4 regions of the Tepidimonas fonticaldi genome follow, and region 3 is predicted to be linked to each of the others. Evidence: predicted binding sites of a transcription regulator. Region 3 holds the regulator's gene; each other region holds the start of a gene.
What was found. The regulator FNR, encoded in region 3, switches genes on or off when oxygen is low (the NO sensors DNR and NnrR bind a similar motif). The targets are predictions, from matches to a motif close to TTGATNNNNATCAA.

Region 1: a site for FNR is predicted at 2,252-2,265, ahead of A9O67_RS09295 (PHA/PHB synthase family protein). Genes of this name have one in related genera too.
Region 2: a site for FNR is predicted at 1,597-1,610, ahead of A9O67_RS05450 (TraR/DksA family transcriptional regulator). Genes of this name have one in related genera too.
Region 4: a site for FNR is predicted at 2,678-2,691, ahead of A9O67_RS12775 (DUF3149 domain-containing protein). Genes of this name have one in related genera too.

What each region holds. Positions count from the first base shown of each region.
Region 1 covers NZ_LZDH01000056.1:733,028-737,661, forward strand. The annotation lists gene thiD (bifunctional hydroxymethylpyrimidine kinase/phosphomethylpyrimidine kinase) at 1-714, shown strand, start outside; gene A9O67_RS09285 (NAD(P)/FAD-dependent oxidoreductase) at 715-1,779, opposite strand; gene fdxA (ferredoxin FdxA) at 1,820-2,149, opposite strand; gene A9O67_RS09295 (PHA/PHB synthase family protein) at 2,339-4,321, shown strand; gene mnmC (FAD-dependent 5-carboxymethylaminomethyl-2-thiouridine(34) oxidoreductase MnmC) at 4,309-4,634, opposite strand, start outside.
Region 2 covers NZ_LZDH01000045.1:273,512-278,145, reverse strand. The annotation lists gene A9O67_RS05460 (FIST signal transduction protein) at 1-682, opposite strand, end outside; gene A9O67_RS05455 (PhaM family polyhydroxyalkanoate granule multifunctional regulatory protein) at 679-1,503, opposite strand; gene A9O67_RS05450 (TraR/DksA family transcriptional regulator) at 1,714-2,097, shown strand; gene A9O67_RS05445 (fumarylacetoacetate hydrolase family protein) at 2,058-2,999, opposite strand; gene A9O67_RS14070 (DUF3108 domain-containing protein) at 3,556-4,182, shown strand; gene A9O67_RS05435 (BTH_I0359 family protein) at 4,296-4,586, shown strand.
Region 3 covers NZ_LZDH01000056.1:164,045-168,678, reverse strand. The annotation lists gene hemN (oxygen-independent coproporphyrinogen III oxidase) at 36-1,415, opposite strand; gene fnr (fumarate/nitrate reduction transcriptional regulator Fnr) at 1,625-2,350, shown strand; gene A9O67_RS06590 (hypothetical protein) at 2,399-2,740, opposite strand; gene A9O67_RS06585 (nitrogen fixation protein FixH) at 2,776-3,078, opposite strand; gene ccoG (cytochrome c oxidase accessory protein CcoG) at 3,144-4,568, opposite strand.
Region 4 covers NZ_LZDH01000001.1:43,423-48,056, forward strand. The annotation lists gene tatA (Sec-independent protein translocase subunit TatA) at 1-152, shown strand, start outside; gene tatB (Sec-independent protein translocase protein TatB) at 169-669, shown strand; gene tatC (twin-arginine translocase subunit TatC) at 673-1,482, shown strand; gene A9O67_RS00230 (S1C family serine protease) at 1,488-2,627, opposite strand; gene A9O67_RS12775 (DUF3149 domain-containing protein) at 2,753-2,899, shown strand; gene A9O67_RS00235 (Nif3-like dinuclear metal center hexameric protein) at 2,933-3,733, shown strand; gene pdxA (4-hydroxythreonine-4-phosphate dehydrogenase PdxA) at 3,733-4,634, shown strand, end outside.

The DNA of each region.
Region 1 (4,634 bases), 570 kb from region 3:
ACGGCACTGACGGCGCAAAACACCCTGGGGGTGCGCGCCATCCAGGGCGTGCCGGCGTCGTTTTTGAAAGAGCAGATCGCCGCCGTGGTGGAGGACATCGGCGTGGACGCGGTCAAGATCGGCATGCTGCATGCGCCGGACATCGTCGATGCCGTGGCCTGGGCCATCGACACCTACCGCCTGCCCAACGTGGTGCTGGACCCGGTGATGGTGGCCACCAGCGGCGACACCTTGATCGAGGACGCGACCATCGAGCGCCTGGTGCGCGAGCTGTTCCCGCGCGCCACCGTGGTGACCCCCAACCTGGACGAGGCCGCGTTGCTGTTGGGCCGCCCGCTGGCGCAGGTGGAGGAGCTGGAGGCCGCGGCCGCCGATCTGCTGCAGCGCGGCGCGTCGGCCGTGCTGCTCAAGGGCGGGCACTTGCCCGGGGATGTGGTCACCGACCTGCTGGCCATCCGCGGCGAGCCGCCGGCGTACTGGATCCGCCTCAGCGGTGAGCGCATCGTCAGCGACAATGTGCACGGCACGGGGTGCACCCTGTCGTCGGCCATCGCCTCGTTCCTGGCCATCGGCCAGACGCTGGAGGAGGCGGTGCAATCCGCCCAGGGCTGGGTGCGGGGGGCTATTGCCGCCGGCGCGCATGTGCGCACCGGCCAGGGCAGCGGGCCGCTCAACCACGGCTATGCGCCGGTGCCAATGCGGCTGCTCGACTGATCAACCCGGCCCGACACCCAGCAGCCGCTGCAGCCGGGTGCTGGTGGTGGTGTATTCGAGGACGACCCGCTCCTGCGGGCGCAGCCATTGGGCGATGGCGAATGCGGCCAGGGTCGCTTCGTGAAAGCCGCACACGATCAGCTTGCGCTTGCCGGGGTAGGTGTTGACATCGCCCACCGCATGGATGCCCGGCTCCGAGGTGCGGTAGCCCTCGGTATCCACGACCAGGTGCTTGCGCTCCAGCGCCAGCCCCCAGTCGGCAATCGGGCCGAGGCGCGGATTCAGCCCCAGCCGGGGCATGAACAGATCCAGCGGCAGCGTGAGCCGCCGGTCGTCGGCGGTGGCGATCTCCAGCGCCTCCAGACGGCCGTCGGCGGCGGCGATGGCCCCCACCGGCTGCCCCATACACAGGCGCACCCAACCCGCACCGATGGCGGACTGCAGCCGTTCATCCAGTTCGGCGTCGATGGCGAAGCGGTCGTTGCGGTGCAGCAGCGTGACATCGGCCGCCCCGCCGTCCGCCAGTTGCAGCGCCAGTGCCGCGGCGGATTCGGTCCCGCCCATGACGACGATGCGCTGGCCCGTCCAGATGTCGGCGGGGGGATCGCGGTAGTGCACCTGCCGGCCCTCCCAGGCCTCCAGCCCGGGCACCGGCACCTTGCGCGGCAGGAACGCGCCCACGCCCGCGGCGATGACGAGCGCATCGCATTCGAAGGCCAGGCCGCCGTCCGTTGCCAGCCGAAACCGCGGAGACGGTTCGGCCCTGTCGGGCGCCAAGCGCTGCAGCGACGTCACGATTTGCCCCAAATGCAGGGGGATCCGCAACGGCGCCAACTGCTGCAACAGCCGCTGCGTCAGCTCCTGCCCGCTGCAGGCAGGGATGCCCGGCAGATCGTAGATGGGTTTGCCGGGGTACAGCTCGGCGCATTGCCCCCCGGCGTGGGGCAGACCCTCCACGACATGTACGCCCAGCTCTTGCAGGCCCAACTGAAAGGCCTGATAGAGCCCGACCGGCCCAGCGCCGATCACGACGGCATCGGTGCGGATGGGAGAGGCGGACGTCATGGTGGTCGGGGCGGCGCGCGCCGCTCCTGCGATCGGGCGATCAGCGCTTGAGCAGCGGCAGCTTGCCGGTCTTGTCCTTGTACTGCTCGGCTTCGGGCAGCGGCGCTTTGCGCTTGGTGATGCTCTTCCAGGTCGGCAGCTTGGCCAGCTCGGCGTTGAGGGCGATCATGTGCTGCTGGTCGCGCGGCACGTCTTCCTCGGCGTAGATGGCGCCGACCGGGCACTCCGGAATGCACACCGCGCAGTCGATGCACTCGTCGGGGTCGATGGTCAGGAAGTTGGGCCCCTCGCGGAAGCAATCCACGGGGCAGACGTCCACACAGTCGGTGTACTTGCAGGCGATGCAGGCTTCGGTAACAACGTGTGTCATGGCGCAGGGTCTTTCGGGGGCGGCCAGCGCCCCAACGCGGCGTGGGCCGCGCGTCGGGTCTCGGCAGAGGGCGGATTGTAGGCGCTCGGGGCGCGAGGCTGGTTGATCTGGGTCAGCACGCCGACCGGCAAAGCGGTTATTGTGTCCATGCACGGTGTTCGTGCGCCGACCGCTCCAAAGGCCTTGCCCATGACCGACATGTCCCGCCGCCGTTCGTCCCTCCCTCCCGCCGGGTCCGACAGCGGGCCCCCGCCAGCGGCAGCCGAGCCCCACCGTCGGCAGGCGGACGCCGCCGAGGCCATGGACCAACAGGCGTCGGTGCTGATGGCCCAGTTGTGGAGCGGTCTGTCGCCCATTTCGCTGACCCTGGCGGCCACGGACTGGGCACTGCACGTGCTGAGTTCGCCGGGGACCCAACGGCGGTTGGCGCGGCAAGCGGCCGAACTCGGCCACGCGTGGTGGCAAGACGCGTGGCGCGCTGGGATGGGCACGGCCACGGCCTTTCTGACGCCCGATGTGTCCGGTGTGGCCGGTGCGGCCGGTGCGGCCGCAGCGCGTACCGGCGAGGCCGGCGGAGGGAGTGGGACGCAGGGCGGTCCCGGTGACGATGGCGCACCGCCGGACGACGCCTCCCCGTTGGCGCGCGCCCTGCGCGAGGACGCGCGCTACGCCGACCCGGCGTGGCAGCGCTGGCCGTGGTCGGGGCTGGCCAGCGCCGGCAAGGCGCTGGAGCTGTGGTGGCAGCAGGCCGCGGCACTGCGCGGCATGCAGCCGCACAGCCGCGAGCAGATGCGCTTCTACGGGCGCCAGTGGCTGGACGCCTGGGCGCCGAGCAACGTGCTGTGGACCAACCCGCAGGCGCTGCAGCGCGCCTGGGAGAGCGGCGGCCAGTCGCTCGTCAAGGGCTGGGGCCGCATGGTGGAAGACGTGCAGTGGCGGCTGGGGCTGCAGCCGCCGCGGCGGCGCTTCGATCCGGAGCTGGCCCCCGGGCGGGGGCTGGCGACGACCCCGGGGCAGGTGGTGCTGCGCAACGCCCTGATCGAGCTGATCCAGTACGCGCCGACGACGCCGACGGTGCAGCGCGAGCCGGTGCTCGTGATCCCCTCGTGCATCATGAAGTACTACATCCTCGACCTGTCGCCGCACAACTCGCTGGTGCGCTGGCTGGTCGGGCAGGGCCACACGGTCTACATCGTCTCGTGGAAGAACCCCGACGAAGACGACGCCCTGCTGGCGATGGACGACTACGTGCGCGACGGCGTGCTGGCGGCGCTGGACCACGTGCGCTGCGCCACCGGCGCGCCGGTGCACCTGATGGGCTATTGCCTCGGCGGGACGTTCGCTGCCATCGCCGCGGCGGCGCTGGGCGGCGGCGACGCGCGGCTGGGTTGCCAGCACGCCGTCGACGCGGCCGAGGAGGGGGTGCTGGCAAGCCTGACGCTGCTGGCCGCCGAGACCGACTTCAAGGAGCCCGGCGAGCTCGGCATCCTGATCGACGAGGCGCAGGTGCGGCTGCTGGAGGACATGATGGCCGCGCGCGGCTACCTGACCGGGCAGCAGATGGCCGGGTCGTTCCAGTTCCTGCACTCGCGCGAGCTGGTCTGGTCCAGCCAGACGCGGCGCTGGCTGCTGGGCGAGGACGAGGTCGGCAACGACCTGATGGCGTGGAACGTCGACGTGACGCGCCTGCCGGCGGTGATGCACAGCCAGTACCTGCGCAGCTGCTACCTGAACAACGACCTGGCCGAGGGGCGCTTCCAGTTCGAGGGGCAGCCGATCGCGCTGCGCGACATCCGCGTGCCGGTGTTCGCGGTCGGCACCGTCAAGGACCACGTGGCGCCGTGGCGCTCGGTGTACAAGATCCACCACCTGGTCTCGGCCGACGTGACGTTTGCGCTGACCAACGGCGGGCACAACGCCGGCATCGTGTCGGAGCCGGGGCACCGCGGGCGCTACCACCACCTGCTGACGACGCCCGCGGATCATCCGTGGCGCACCCCGGACGAGTGGCTGGCCGCGGCGCCGCGGCTGGAGGGCAGCTGGTGGCCGTCGTGGTCGGCGTGGCTCAAGCAGCGCGGCAGCGGGCAGGAGGTGCCGGCGCGCCAGCCGCCGCAGGATCCGGCGCTCGGGTCGGCGCCGGGCCGCTACGTGATGGTGCGCTACGGCGACTGAATCAGCCCCCCGCCTGCACTGCTTCGCCCGCGCGGGGCGGCAAAGCGCCGGGCCAGTAGGGCCTGCGCCAACGGGCGCTCTACGGGCCAAGGCTCGCCGTGCAGTTCGGCCGCCAATACCTCGCCACACAGCACGGACAGGGTCAGCCCGCGCGCGCCCAGCCCCGTCAGCACACACAGGCCGGGCAGCCGATCGGGCTCCACCGCCCCGACGGCGGGGAAGCGGTCCGGCAGCGTGCAGCGCACGCCGGCCCAGCCGTGTGCCTGGGGCCAGAGGCGGGACAGCGCTTCGGCCGCCGGGGGCAGCAAGCGGC
Region 2 (4,634 bases), on a different contig from region 3:
CGCGCACGCCCTGCGTCACGCGCGAGACGATGCCCACATCCGGCCCGAAGGCCACACCGCTCAAGCCCCCGCGGAACAGGCCGGCCGCCGCCTCGCGCCCATGCCCGGCCAGACCGCCCCGGCTGGAGCGCGCGATTTGCAGCGAGCCAGCGCGGCTGGCCGCCAAGCCCCCGAACAGATAGTGGCCCAGCGTGCGCTCGGCCAGCTCCTGCACCAGCTCCGTCACATCGGGCGTAGCGGGGTCGGCGTGCACCAGCGCGGTCTGCGGCACGAAGCCTTCCGGCCCCTGGGTGGCCCCCAGCGGCGCCAGCCCGCTGAAGACGCGGTAGCGGCTGGGCGCCAAGTCGCACAGCATGACGGCCAGCCCCGGCTCGTCGATGTACTCGGCCCCGCCGGCGCAGATACCCACGCCCACCGCCCCCACCCAGTCGGTCACCTGCGGCAACTCGGCGCTCAGGTGATCCAGGATGTCGGCCGCGGCATCGGCGTAGTGGTCGGTCAGGTACAGCAGCCCCAGCGGCGTGACGGTCTGGCCGGCCTCCAGGCGGCCGGCTGCACCGCCATGCCCGGCAGGGTCGGCAGGCGCTGCGGCGGCCAGCAGGGCGCGCAACTGGGCCAGCACCAGCGCGGCGGCCATGGGCCAGTGCGGGTGGGTGGCGTGGGCCTGCAGAAAGCGCCTCACCCGCGTGGCCTCCGGGGCGGCGCGGGCGGGGTGGCCTGCGGTTTGGGTGCGGCGGTGCGCCCGCGCGGCGCCCGGGCCGCCGCGGGAGCGGGTGCTGACGCACCCGGGGATGGGGCGGCCGCCTTGCGCTCTCGGGTCGCGGCGGCGCCCTGGGCGGGGGATCGGGGGGATTGGGGCGGTTGGGATGTTTTGGCGGCTCGGGCGGGCCGGGTCGCCCGCGGCGCTGGTGCGGCGGCCGGCGATGCCGCGGGGGCTGTCGGCGCCGCCGTCGTGGCCGCCATCGCCGTCGCGGCGGCCGTTGCGGTGTGTTGCGCCATCTCTTGCAGGGTGTTGGCCGCAATCGTCTGGAATTGGTCGGTCAGCGACCGCCACCAGCGCACCGGATCGACCCCGGGCGCCGCGGCCGGTGCCTCCGCGGGTGGCTCGCTGGCGGGCGACCCACTCGCAGCAGCGGCTTCCGGCCCAGCGCTGGGACTGGGGCTGGCGTTGGCGCCGGGACCGGCAAACGCCTGCGCCATTTCGTGGAGGCTGACGTTCATGCCCTTGAGCGTCGCCAGGGTCATCTTCTGCACCTCGAGCGCCTGGATCGTCGCCTGCAGCGCCCGGGCATTCTGTTCGAGCCAGAAGTGGACGGCCTTGAGGTCGCGAATGCGGCGCTCGAGCTCATCGACGTCGAACACCGGGGCCACCCACTGCGTCATGGGCGGGGCATCCGCGGCCGGACTGCCACCGGCCAGGCCCTGCAGAAAGGCAAACCCGGGGACGTACCGGGCATAGGGCGCGAAGGCCGCCTGAAAGGCGCCGAAGTCGGGCGGGGTCATGGTGGGCATCCTTTGCGCGGCATCGACCGCATGCACCGTAGCATGCCACAGCCACGACACGCCCGGACACCCGGCGGCCTGCCCTCGGCGCCCTTGATCGGCGTCAAAGGCTGGCCTGCACGGCCCGGCTGACCTTGGCCGTCGCCGGGAATCGGCGCCACAATGTCAAGCATCGGCCCGGGCCCGGGCCGCTACCACGAGCCGACGACCATGAGCCAGCCCATCTCCGACACCTATGCCCAGCAGCTGCAACAGATGCGCGCCGACCTGATTGCGCAGATCCGCGCCCAGCGGGGCGGCAAGATCGGCCGCGCGGAGTCCGCCCTGGATCCGCACGACATCCAGAGCGGCGACTGGAGCCAGGTGGACGGCGAGCGCGATCTGGCGCAGGCGCTGGACGAGCGCGAGACGGCGGCGCTGCGCGCGATCGACGAGGCCCTGCAGCGCATCGCCAACGGCACCTTCGGCCTGTGCACGGACTGCGGGGCGGAGATCCCGACCGCCCGGCTGCACGCCGCCCCGACCGCGCAGCGCTGCATCGGCTGCCAGACCCGCTACGAGCGCGACCACCCCGGCGCAACCCCGTCGCTCTGAGCGGAGGCCCACTCGACGTCGATGGGGCCGAACGGGGCGCGGCCATCGGGCAAGCGGGCGTCGATGTGCACCCGGTCGCCCGGCGCCAACCAGGGGGTGCTCGCACGGCCCAGGGTCAGGCGCTCGGCCGCACGGCGCATGGCCAGGTTGGCATAGCCGCGCGGCCAGGTGGGGGGATTGCCCGGCTCCTGCGGGGTGGGCAGGGTGCCGCCGGCGACCACCGTCCCGGCCGACAGGCCGCGGATCCGGGCCGCGTGCGCGATCAGCGCCCCAAAGGGCACCGCTTGGTCGGCCCCGTCGGCAATGCCCAGCTTGCGCCCGTTCCAGGTCGTGGTCACGCAGGCCGCCAGGCGTCCGTCGCGCCACGCGGGGCCGACTTCGTCCGGCGTCACCACGCACGGCGCCAGCGTCACGCCCCAGGGCTGCGTCGGCTCCGCCGGCGCGTCGCCATGCCGCCAGTGGCAAGCCAGCGCCAGCAGGCGAACCGCCTCCAGCGCAGCCGCCGGATCCACCCCGGGGGAGACGTCGCCGCAGACCACGGCCAGCGACGGCCCGACATCCGCCACGCCATCCACGGCCGGCAGCGGCCGTGCCGGCCCCCACAGGGCATCGCTGCACCAGGGGCGGGGCTCGTCGGCGCCGTCCTCGGGGGCCAGCCACGCCACGGCCCGCGGCAGCGGCGCGGCGCACAGCCGCGGATCGAAGGGAAACGCATGGCGGGCCTTGCCCTGGTCGAGCGTCAGGGCCAGGTCGCGCAACTGCGGGGCAATGAAGTTCCAGTCGTCGAGCGCCTGCTGCAGGGTGTCGGCGATGCCGCTGGCGTAGTGCGCCAACGTGCCGTCGCGCGACACGACGACGAGCTGGCCATCGCGGCTGCCGTCGCGGTAGGTGGCAAGTTTCATGGGGGGTGTCTCACGGATGCCGTGCGCAGCCGCTAGTATCGCGCCCATGAGGGCACCGCATCCGCGATGGGCGCGCGCACTGGCCGTCGGCGCGGCGGTGGTCGCGCTGCACGTGGCCGCACTGACGCTGGCCTGGCGCCCGAGCGAGGCGCCCGTCGGCACGGGGGGCGATGGGCGGATACCGACGGTATCGGCCGCCCTGCTCCCGCCACCCGAGCGGGCTGCCCCCACCGATGCACGGCGCCCGGCATCGCCGCCCGTCGCACGGCCACGCCAGACAATGGCCCCAGTGGCACCCGCAGCCCCGGCCGTTGCGGACACGTCGGCGGTGGCATCCCTCGGCCCCGCGCTGTCGTCCGGGGTCCAAGACGCAGATGGCCCCAGCCTCTCCACCCCCGCAGACGCGGCGAGCGGCCCCGCTGACGAAGCCCCCCCCGCCCCACGGGACCCCGAGGCGGGCGCATCGGTCACCGCCGCAGCGGGCCTGCTGGCTGCGGCCCCGCCCAACACCGATCCGCCCGGAGGGAACCGCTGGCGGCCTCCGCCAGCGGGGCGGATGGAGTACGAGGTGCTCGGCGAAGCCAAGGGCCTGAGCTACCGGGCCGACGCCGTGCTGGACTGGCGGCCGGACGACGAACGCTACCGGCTTGAGCTGGCGCTGCGGGCGTTTCTGGTGGGCAGCCGTGTGCAGGTCAGCAGCGGGGTGCTGACCCCCATGGGCCTGCAACCGAGCCGCTTCGAAGACCGGGCACGGCGCGAGCGCTGGCTGGCGTTCGATTGGCCAGCCCCGCCCGAACCCGGGCGGGCGCACGCCGATGGCGGCACCGCCATCGAGGGCCTGCCCGCGGGCACACAAGACCGGCTGGGGGTTTTCGTGCAACTGGGCGGCTGGGTGGACGCCATGGCGCCTGGGCAACGCTGGCGCATCCCCGTGGCCAGTTTGGGACGGCTGGAGCTGTGGACCGTCGAGGTCGTCGGGCGCGAGCCCATCACCGTCCCGGCGGGCAGCTTCGACGCGGTGCGCCTGCGGCGTGTGCCGGAGGGTGAGCAGGGTCTGAGCGTGGAGGCTTGGTATACCCCGGCCATCGCGGGCCTGCCCGTGCGCATCGTGCTGCAGCAGCCCCATGGCGAGCGCGTGGACCAGCGGCTGCGCCACTGGCGCCCGGCCGGTACCCCCCCTTGAAAAACCCCGGCGCGCCCCGATGTGCGCAGCAAGGTGGCGATGCCGGCGCCGGGAAGGACCGTCAGCGCCGCCCCCGACTTGCAGGGACTTTGTGTTTCGAGGATAGTGTGGCCATGCACATGCTCTACAACTCCGACAGCTTCGCGGTGGTCCACATCTTGGCCAACGCCCAGGAGATGGCGGGCGCGGCCGAGGGGGGCGCCCAGCGGCCGGTGATGCCGCGGCACGGTTTCGAGATCGTGGACAAGCGCTCCGGCAAAGAGGTCTACCTGGACGGCTCCTGGGCCGAGCTGTTCCAGCAGCAGATCGAAGCGTGGCAACAAAACACCCCCACCCAGGAAGAGGTGGAAGACACGCTGGAGAGCTACGCGTCCCTGGCGCAAACGCCGGTGGTGGTGCACTGACGCTGCCCGCCCAGTCGGCGCGGACCAGGCGGGGGGCCAGCAGCGTGT
Region 3 (4,634 bases):
ATCAGCCCCGCACGGTCACGGGGCGGGACGGGGGGTCAGATGATCTTGGAGAAACGCGCGCGGTCCTGATCGACCTGCAGGTAGCGGTCGAACACCATCGCAATCGCCCGCACCAGATACCACCCCGTCGCGGTGACCTCCAGGTGCGCATCGTCCACGCGCACCAGCCCGTCGCGCTCCAGGGCGCGCAACTGCTCCAGCTCCCGCGCAAAGTGCGAACGAAAATCCACCAGATGCGCCAGGTTGATGGACTCGAAGTCCACCAAACCCTGGCACATGATGGCCATGATGACGCTGCGGCGCAGCAGATCTTCGCGTGTCAGCGCCAGTCCGCGCACGATGGGCAGCCGCCCCTGGTCCAGCGCGTCGTAGTACTCGTCCAGCGTCTTGGCGTTCTGGCTGTAGGTGGCGCCGATGCGGCCGATGGCCGACACCCCCAGCGCGATCAGATCGCAGTCGGGCTGGGTGCTGTAGCCCTGAAAGTTGCGGTGCAGCCGCCCCTGCCGCTTGGCCACCGCCAGCGCGTCGTTGGGCAGGGCAAAGTGGTCCATGCCCACATACACATAGCCCGCCGCGCTCAGGTGGTCCAGCGACAGCGACAGCATCGCCAGCTTGTCGGCCGGGCTGGGCAACTCGGCCACGACGATGCGCCGCTGCGGCTTGAAGCGCGCCGGCAGGTGCGCGTAGGCATACAGCGCAATGCGGTCCGGCCGCAGGCGCTCCACCTGCTCCAGGGTGTGGCGGAAGGACTCCGGCGTCTGCTGGGGCAGGCCGTAGATCAGATCGACGTTGATGGACTCAAAGCCCAGCTCCCGCGCCGCGGCGACCAGGGCAAACACCTGCTCCGCCGGCTGGATGCGATGCACGGCCTTTTGCACGGTGGGATCGAAATCCTGCACGCCAAAGCTCAGCCGGTTGAAGCCCAGCTGGTGCAGGTGCGCCAGGCGCTCGGCCGTCACCGTGCGGGGATCGACTTCGATCGAGTACTCGCCCCCCGGCACCAGCTCGAAGTGGCGGCGGATCATGGCCATCAGGTCGGCCAGTTCGGCATCGCTCAGGAAGGTGGGCGTGCCGCCCCCCAGGTGCAACTGGCTGACCCGGTGACCACGGCCAAAGTGGTCGGTCTGCAGTTCCAGCTCGCGCGAGAGGTAGCGCAGATACTCCGCCGCCTTGCCGTGGTGCTTGGTGATCACCTTGTTGCAGGCGCAGTAGTAGCACAGCGACTCGCAAAACGGGATGTGCACATAGACCGACAGCGGCAGCGCCATCGAGCCGGCGCGGCGCTGCTCGAGCGCCTGGATGTAATCGCGCTCGGTGAACGCCTCGACGAAGCGGTCCGCCGTCGGGTAGGACGTGTAGCGCGGGCCGGGGATGTCGAACCGGCGCAGCAGGGCTTCATCGATGACGTGCTTCATGGGCATGGACTCCATTGGGAGGGTAATGTGCCCCAGGACGGCCCCGCGGCCCTTGACGGGAGTCAAACCCACTGCACACCGATGCCCGCAACGCCCACCGGGACAAAACGCTGCGGGCACGCCGACCGGTTGTTATCATCGGTCGCATTTGGCAGTCCCCCATTGGACAGTCCCCCTTCGGCCTGCGGGCCGGCAACGCCACAGCGCCCATGGATCTGCACAGCATCAAAGTCGCCTGCTCCAGTTGCAATCTGCGCGAGCTCTGCATCCCCGTCGGCCTCAACCCCGGGGAGATGGAGCAGCTCGACAACCTGATCGCCAATCGGCGGCGCGTGCGGCGCGGCGCGGCGCTGTTCGCGGCGGGCGATGCGTTCACCTCGCTCTACGCGGTGCGCTCGGGCTTTTTCAAGACCAGCGTGACGACGGCGGACGGGCGCGACCAGGTCACGGGCTTTCAGATGGCGGGGGAGATCCTGGGCCTGGACGGCATCGTGCAGGACAAGCACTCCTGCTCCGCGATCGCGCTGGAGGACGCCGAGGTGTGCGTGTTGCCGTTCGACAAGCTGGAGCAGCTCTCGCGCGAATTCAGCGCGCTGCAGCACCATGTGCACCGCATCATGAGCCGCGAGATCGTGCGCGACCAGGGCGTCATGTTGCTGCTGGGCAGCATGCGCGCCGAGGAGCGGCTGGCGGCCTTCCTGCTGAATCTGGTGCAGCGCCTGCACGCGCGGGGGTTTTCCAAATCCGAGATGGTGCTGCGCATGACCCGCGAGGAAATCGGCAGCTACCTCGGCATGAAGCTGGAGACGGTCAGCCGCACCTTCTCGCGCTTTCAGGACGACGGGATCATCGAGGTCAAGCAGCGCTATGTGCGCATCCTCGACCCCGACGCGCTGGGCGCCATCGTCAACCACGCCAGCCCGGACGGGGACTGACGGCGCCAGCCAGTCCCCTCGAGCGCAGTCCTATCGAATGCAGACCGCTCAGGCGCAGCCGCCGCAGCGCCCGTCGTCGCACGACGGGCGGGGATTGGCCACCGCCCCATCGCCCCGGACACAGTCCGCGGGACGCTGATCCGGCGGAACCGGGCAGCGGTTGACCTCCCACGGCGACAAGGACAACAGCGTCGTGAGCGCGCCGGCCGCCATGGTCAAGCCCCAGAAAACAAAGAAGGCCAGGGTATAGACGGTCTGTCGCGACCACCCGAGCGACTCCCCCGCCCAATGCAACTCGCTGGGATCGACGAAGGCGAACACCACCATTTCCATCACCGCCGCCATCAGGAAGGCGGGCCAGGCGATCCACATCACGCGTTGGGCCAACATCATGCACTCCTCTCGGGTGTGGCCCCGGCGGGGCCTCAATCTTTTTTGGGCAATGCCGACGACACGGCGTGGTTGCGGCCCTGGTTGGCCGGCAGCAGGGCCTTTTCGGCCTGCAGCCGCTCTTCCGGGGTCATCCGATCGGGCGCCACGACGGCGGGCGCCGGGGCGGCCTCGCGCGGCAGCACCGTATCCGCGTTGCGCACCGCGATCGTGACCGTCACCAGGGACGCCACCACCACGACCAGCGGCCCCCCGATCACCATCCAGACATACGGTTCACGGTACCACGGGCGTGCCGGGGACGGCGGGGCGGGCGTAGGGGCGGTCATCGTGGACATAGTGTAGGCCTTGGTGTATCGCTCTTGGGTTCGAAGCCCCCCGGGGGTTTTCCCGGGGGTTGGCGTCAACGGGGCACCACGAAGGTGGTCTTCTCCCGCACATCGATCGTGCCATCCGGCGTGCGGAAGCCGAATGTGATGGGATGCGAGCCGGCCTGCAAGCCTGGGGGCACCTGCACCCGCACGGCGACCGAGCGCACCTCGGTGGGCAGCAGATGCACGCTGCGCTCGGAGGTGACCTCGATGCCCGGCAGCCCCTCCACCGTCACGGCCAGCTCGCGCTCGTGCTCCGAGGCGTTCATGAACTGGATGCGGTAGACGTTTTCGATGCGTCCCATCTCCACCATGCGCGCGAGCGCCCCGCGGTCGCGAATCACATCGACCTTCAGCGGCACCCGCAACCACAAGCTAACCCCCAAAGCCGCCACAATGGCCAACAGGATCGAGCTGTAAATCAAAACGCGCGGACGGAAAACGCGCCGAATCATTTGCGCCTGGCTCCACCCACGCTCCATGCCATTTTGCGTGGAGTATTTCACCAGGCCTTTGGGATAGCCCATTTTTTCCATCACCTGGTCGCACACGTCGACGCAAGCTCCGCAGCTAATGCACTCGTATTGCAAGCCATTGCGAATGTCGATGCCCGTGGGGCAAACCTGCACGCACAGCGTGCAGTCAATGCAGTCGCCCAGGCCCAGCGCCTTGGGGTCGGCCGACCTCTTGCGCGCGCCGCGCGGCTCGCCGCGCTTGGCGTCGTAGGTCACGATCATCGTGTCCTTGTCGAACATCGCGCTCTGGAAGCGGGCATACGGGCACATGTATTTGCAGACCTGCTCGCGCATGAAGCCCGCATTGCCGTAGGTCGCAAAGCCGTAGAAGAAGATCCAGAAGGTTTGCCACGGCCCCAGGTTCCAGGCCAAAAACGCCGCGCCCAGGTCGCGAATCGGCGTGAAATAGCCGGCGAACGTAAAGCCCGTCCACAGCCCAAAGACGATCCACGCCAGATGCTTGCCGCCCTTGCGGGCCACCTTGTTCAGGATCCAGGGCTGCTGATCCAGGCGCATGCGCGCCGAGCGGTCGCCCTCGAAGAGCTTTTCCATCCACAAATAAATTTCGGTGTAGACCGTCTGCGGGCAGGCGTAGCCGCACCACAGTCGCCCGGCGATCGCCGTGAACAAAAACAGCAACAGCGCCGATACCACCAGAATGCCCGTCAGGTAAATGAAATCCTGCGGGTACAGCACCAGACCAAAAATATAAAAACGCCGCGCCTCCAGATCGAACAGCACGGCCTGCCGGTCGTTCCAGGCCAGCCAGGGCAATCCGTAAAAAACAATTTGGGTCAACCACACGAAGACCCAGCGCCACTTGGTAAACAACCCCGTCACCGCCCGCGGATAGATCTTTTTGCGGGCCGCGTACAGGGAAACCTCGACCTCTTCATCCGACGGGGTCGGGCCTTGGGGCGTGTTGGCAGCGCTGGTACTCATGGCAGTATTCGGTACGAATCAAAAAAACCGGGAGGCGGGCCACACAGGCGCCGCCCCCCGGCGACG
Region 4 (4,634 bases), on a different contig from region 3:
GGTCCGACCTGGGCAGCGCGGTCAAGGGCTTCAAGGACGGCATGCGCGACGGCAGCGCGCCGGAGTCGTCGTCCACCGCCACGGCGCAGGTGGGACAGGACAAGGCGGCCGAAAAGACCACCATCGACGTCGACGCCAAGACCAAGTCGTGAGCGCGGCCACCCCCGCATGATCGACCTCGGTATCTCCAAGCTCGCCCTCATCGGGGTCGTGGCGCTCGTCGTCATCGGCCCCGAGAAGCTGCCGCGCGTGGCCCGCACCGTGGGCGCGCTGCTGGGCAAGGCGCAGCGCTATGTGGCCGAGGTCAAGGCCGAGGTCAACCGCACCATCGAGCTCGAAGAGCTCAAGCGCATGAAAGAGGCGGTCGAAAAGACCGCCCGCGACGTCGAGACGCAGGTCAGCTCGACCGCGGCCGAGTTCGAGCGCGAATGGTCCGAAGTGACGGCCGGGCTCGAAGGCCAATCGTCGTCGAGCGCATCGACGTCCTACGACGATCTGGCGTCCATCGGTGCGCCGGTCTATCCCGAATATCGGCGGCCGAAAAAGAACTTCCGCCTCAAGCGCCAGGCCGTGCCCCAGTGGTACAAGGCCCGCGCCGGCGTGCGCACCCGGGCCCTGTCCGGCGCGGCGCGCGTGGCGCGCTACCGTCCCAAGACTCCCCTGCGCTGACCCATGGCCGATCCCCGAGACTCCGCCGACGAGCTCGCCGGCACCGAGCAGCCGTTCGTCGCGCACCTGATGGAACTGCGCGACCGCATCCTATACGCCCTGGGGGGCGTGGGGGTGTGCATGGTGCTGCTCGCCATCTGGCCCGGCCCGAGCGGCCTCATCGACCTGATCGCCGTGCCGATCCGGGCGCACATGCCGCCGGATGTCAAGCTCATCGCGGTCGGGGTGTTCACCCCGTTTTTCGTGCCGCTCAAGGTTCTGATGATGGCGGGGCTGCTGCTGGCGCTGCCCTGGGTCATCTACCAGATCTGGGCGTTCGTCGCGCCGGGCCTGTACAGCCACGAAAAGCGCTTTGCCCTGCCGCTCATCATCATCGGCAGCCTGCTGGCCTACCTGGGCATCGCGTTCGTCCAGTTTTTCGTGCTGGACAAGATGTTCGCCTTCATCCAGGGCTTTACCCCGGCCAGCGTCAACGCCACGCCGGACATCGCGTCTTACGTGGAGGCGATTCTGTCGCTCTACCTGGCCTTCGGTCTGGCCTTCCAGGTCCCGGTGGTGGTGATGCTGTTGGTCCGCTTCGAGATGGTGTCCATCGAGAAGCTCAAGTCCTTTCGCGGCTACTTCATCGTCGTGGCCTTCATCATCGCGGCGGTGGTCACCCCGCCCGACGTGATTTCGCAACTGGCGCTGGCCATCCCGATGTGCCTGCTGTACGAATTGGGCATCATCGGCGCGCGCTGGTTCGCGCGCGGCAAACCCAGCGCCGAAGCGGACGAAACCGCTTCCGCGACCGACGGCCCCTCGTCGTCGTGACCGCGTCAACGCGCGGCGGCTGACGGCCGGCGCGCGGGGACGACGGTCAGTGTGCGCGCGCCGTCTCGCCGCTGTACTTCCAGCTCGGCGGGTGTGCCGGGTTTGAGCGCCGCCACCGCGGCGAGCAGGCCCGCCACATCCCGGATGGGCGTCTGCTCGACGCGGCCGATGACATCCCCCGGGCGGATGCCGGCATTGGCCGCAGGCCCGTCCTGCAGGACGCCCGTCACGATCACCCCGCTGGCCTGCGGCACGCCAAAATGCTCGGCCAGCTCGGGTGTCAGCTCCTGCGGCTCGACGCCGATCCAGCCGCGCGTGACGGCGCCGTCGCGCACGATGGCCTCCATCACCTCCCGCGCCGTCGCCATCGGGATGGCAAAGCCGATGCCCATCGAGCCGCCCGAGCGGGAATAGATCGCCGTGTTGATGCCGACCAGGTGCCCCTCGGCGTCCACGAGCGCCCCGCCGGAGTTGCCCGGGTTGATCGCCGCATCGGTCTGGATGAAGTTTTCGAAGGTGTTGATGCCAAGCTGGCTGCGCCCCAAGGCACTGACGATGCCCGCCGTCACCGTCTGGCCCACGCCGAACGGATTGCCGATGGCCAGCACCCGGTCGCCCACCTCGAGCGATTCGGATCGCCCCAGCACGATCACCGGCAGATCGGGCAGGGCGATGCGCAGCACCGCCAGATCGGTATCGGGGTCGGTGCCGATGACCTGGGCCGGTGCCTGCCGGCCGTCGCTGAGCTGCACGAGGATCTCGTCCGCCTCTTCGACCACATGGTTGTTGGTCAGGATGTAGCCGGCGGGGCTGACGATCACGCCCGATCCCAGCCCGGCCTGGGGTTGGAATTCCGGCCGTTCGCCAAAGAAGAACCGGAACCACGGCTCCTGGGCATGCGGGTGCCGCACCGCCTTGCTCGTGCTGATGCTCACCACCGCGGGAGCGGCCGCCCGCGCCGCGGCACTCAGGCTGGCCCCGGCGATGGTGGGGCTGCGCGTGTCGGGCCCGACCTCGAAGACCGGCACCACGCTCGACAGCGAGGGCCGCTGGGTCAGCCAGTGCGGTTTGAGCGTCGCCACCACGAACCAGATGGCCAGCAGCACGGTGACGGTCTGGGAGAAGATCAGCCAGTGGCGCTTCATGGACACTTTCCGCCGGCAGCCCGCCGGCCAAACCCCTGTTTGCATCAGGGTTGATATGGGTCAATGCGCCTGTCGCCGTCCGCGGCTCCAATAGGCAAGCGGTTCAAATGACGCAGGAGCGCAGTATGAAAGCAATTGTGGACCTTTTTTCGACCGATTACGGGCTCATGAGCGCGGGGGTGATTGCCTTCATCGTCGTCATGGCGGTGTGGTTCTACCGCTTCTTCTCGCGCAAGATGGCCGAGTCCGAGCGCGCCGCCGGCAAGTCCTGACGATCGGCGCACGGGCGGTGCGACAATCCGCCCATGCAGGATCTGCCCCTCTCCGCCGCGGACGTTGCGTCCGGCGGCACCACCCGTGACGCGCTGTTGGCCGCGCTGGACGCGCTGCTGGAGCCGGCGCGCTTTCAGGACTATGGCCCCAACGGATTGCAGGTCGAGGGGCGTCGGCCGATCCGCCGCTTGGTCAGCGGCGTCACCGCCAGCCTGGCCTTGATCGAAGCGGCCATCGACGCTGGTGCCGATGCCATTTTGGTGCATCACGGCCTGTTTTGGCGCGGACAGCGCGGCACCGTCACCGGCTGGATGAAAACCCGCCTGCAGCGGCTGCTGGCGCACGACATCAATCTGTATGCCTACCACCTGCCGCTCGATGCGCATGCCGAGCTGGGCAACAACGCCCAGCTTGGGCAGCGCCTGGGCTTCGCGCCGCTGGGCGAGGGGTGGGGACGGTTTGGCGAGCAGCAGCTCGGCTTCCTGGGCGGGTGCGACGCGCCGGATGCGGCGGCACTGGCCGCCCGCGTCGAGGCGGCGCTGGGCCGGCGCGTCACCTGCGTGGCGGGGGACGGCCGGCCGATTCGCCGCGTGGCCTGGTGCAGTGGCGGGGCGCAGGGCTATTTCGAGGCGGCCATCGCCGCCGGCGCCGATGCCTTTTTGACCGGCGAGATCTCCGAACCCCAGGCGCACCTGGCGCGCGAGTGCGGCGTGGCTTTCCTGGCGTGCGGGCACCACGCCACCGAGCGCTACGGCGCGCCCGCCGTTGGCGCGCATGTGGCCGCCCAGCTCGGCATCGAACACCGTTTCATCGACATCGACAATCCCGCCTGATGGACGCGCCCCGCTTGTCCGCTGACGGGGGCGACGCCCCCATCGCCATCACCATGGGGGATGCGGCCGGCATCGGGCCGGAGATCGTGGCCGAGGTGTTCCGGCGCTGGCCCGAGTGGTCGTCCCGCTGCGTGGTGGTGGGGGATGTGGCCGTGATGCGGCGGGCGGCGCAGGTGGGCGGGGGGCTGCTGCCGATCGCCGTGCTGGACGGGCCGGCGCAGGCGGGGCGTGTGCCGCCGCGGTGCATGCCCGTGTGGCCCGTGGTGTCGATCCCGGCGCTGCCGCGCTTTGGCGAGGTGAGTGCCGTGGCGGGGCGGGCGGCCGCCGATGCCGTCATCGCCGCCGCCCAGGCCGCGCTGCGCGGGGAGGTCAGCGCCATCGTCACGGCCCCCCTGCACAAGGCGGCGCTGGCCGCCGCCGGTGTCGATGTGCCCGGCCACACCGAGCTGCTGCAGCGCATCGCCGCGCAGGCGCGCGGCCTGTTGCCTGCCGAGCTGCCGGTGCGCATGATGTTGTCGAACGATGTGCTGCGCACCGTGCTCGTCAGCATCCACATCCCTTTGCGCGCCGCGATCGAGGCCGTCACCGAGGCGGCGGTGTGGGAGACGCTGCGCATCACCCACGACCATTTTTGCGGGCTGCTGGGCTGGCCGCGCTGCCGCATCGCCGTCGCGGGGCTCAATCCGCACGCGGGCGAGGGCGGGCTGTTCGGGCGGGAGGAGATCGACGCCATTGCCCCGGCCGTCGCTCGCGCGCAGGCCGCCGGGTGGGCGGTCACCGGCCCGCACCCCCCCGACACCGTGTTCATGCGCGCGCGGGCCGGGGAGTTCGACGTGGTCGTCGCCATGTACCACGACCAGGGCCTCATCCCGGTGAAGTACCTGGGCCTCGAGCGGGGCGT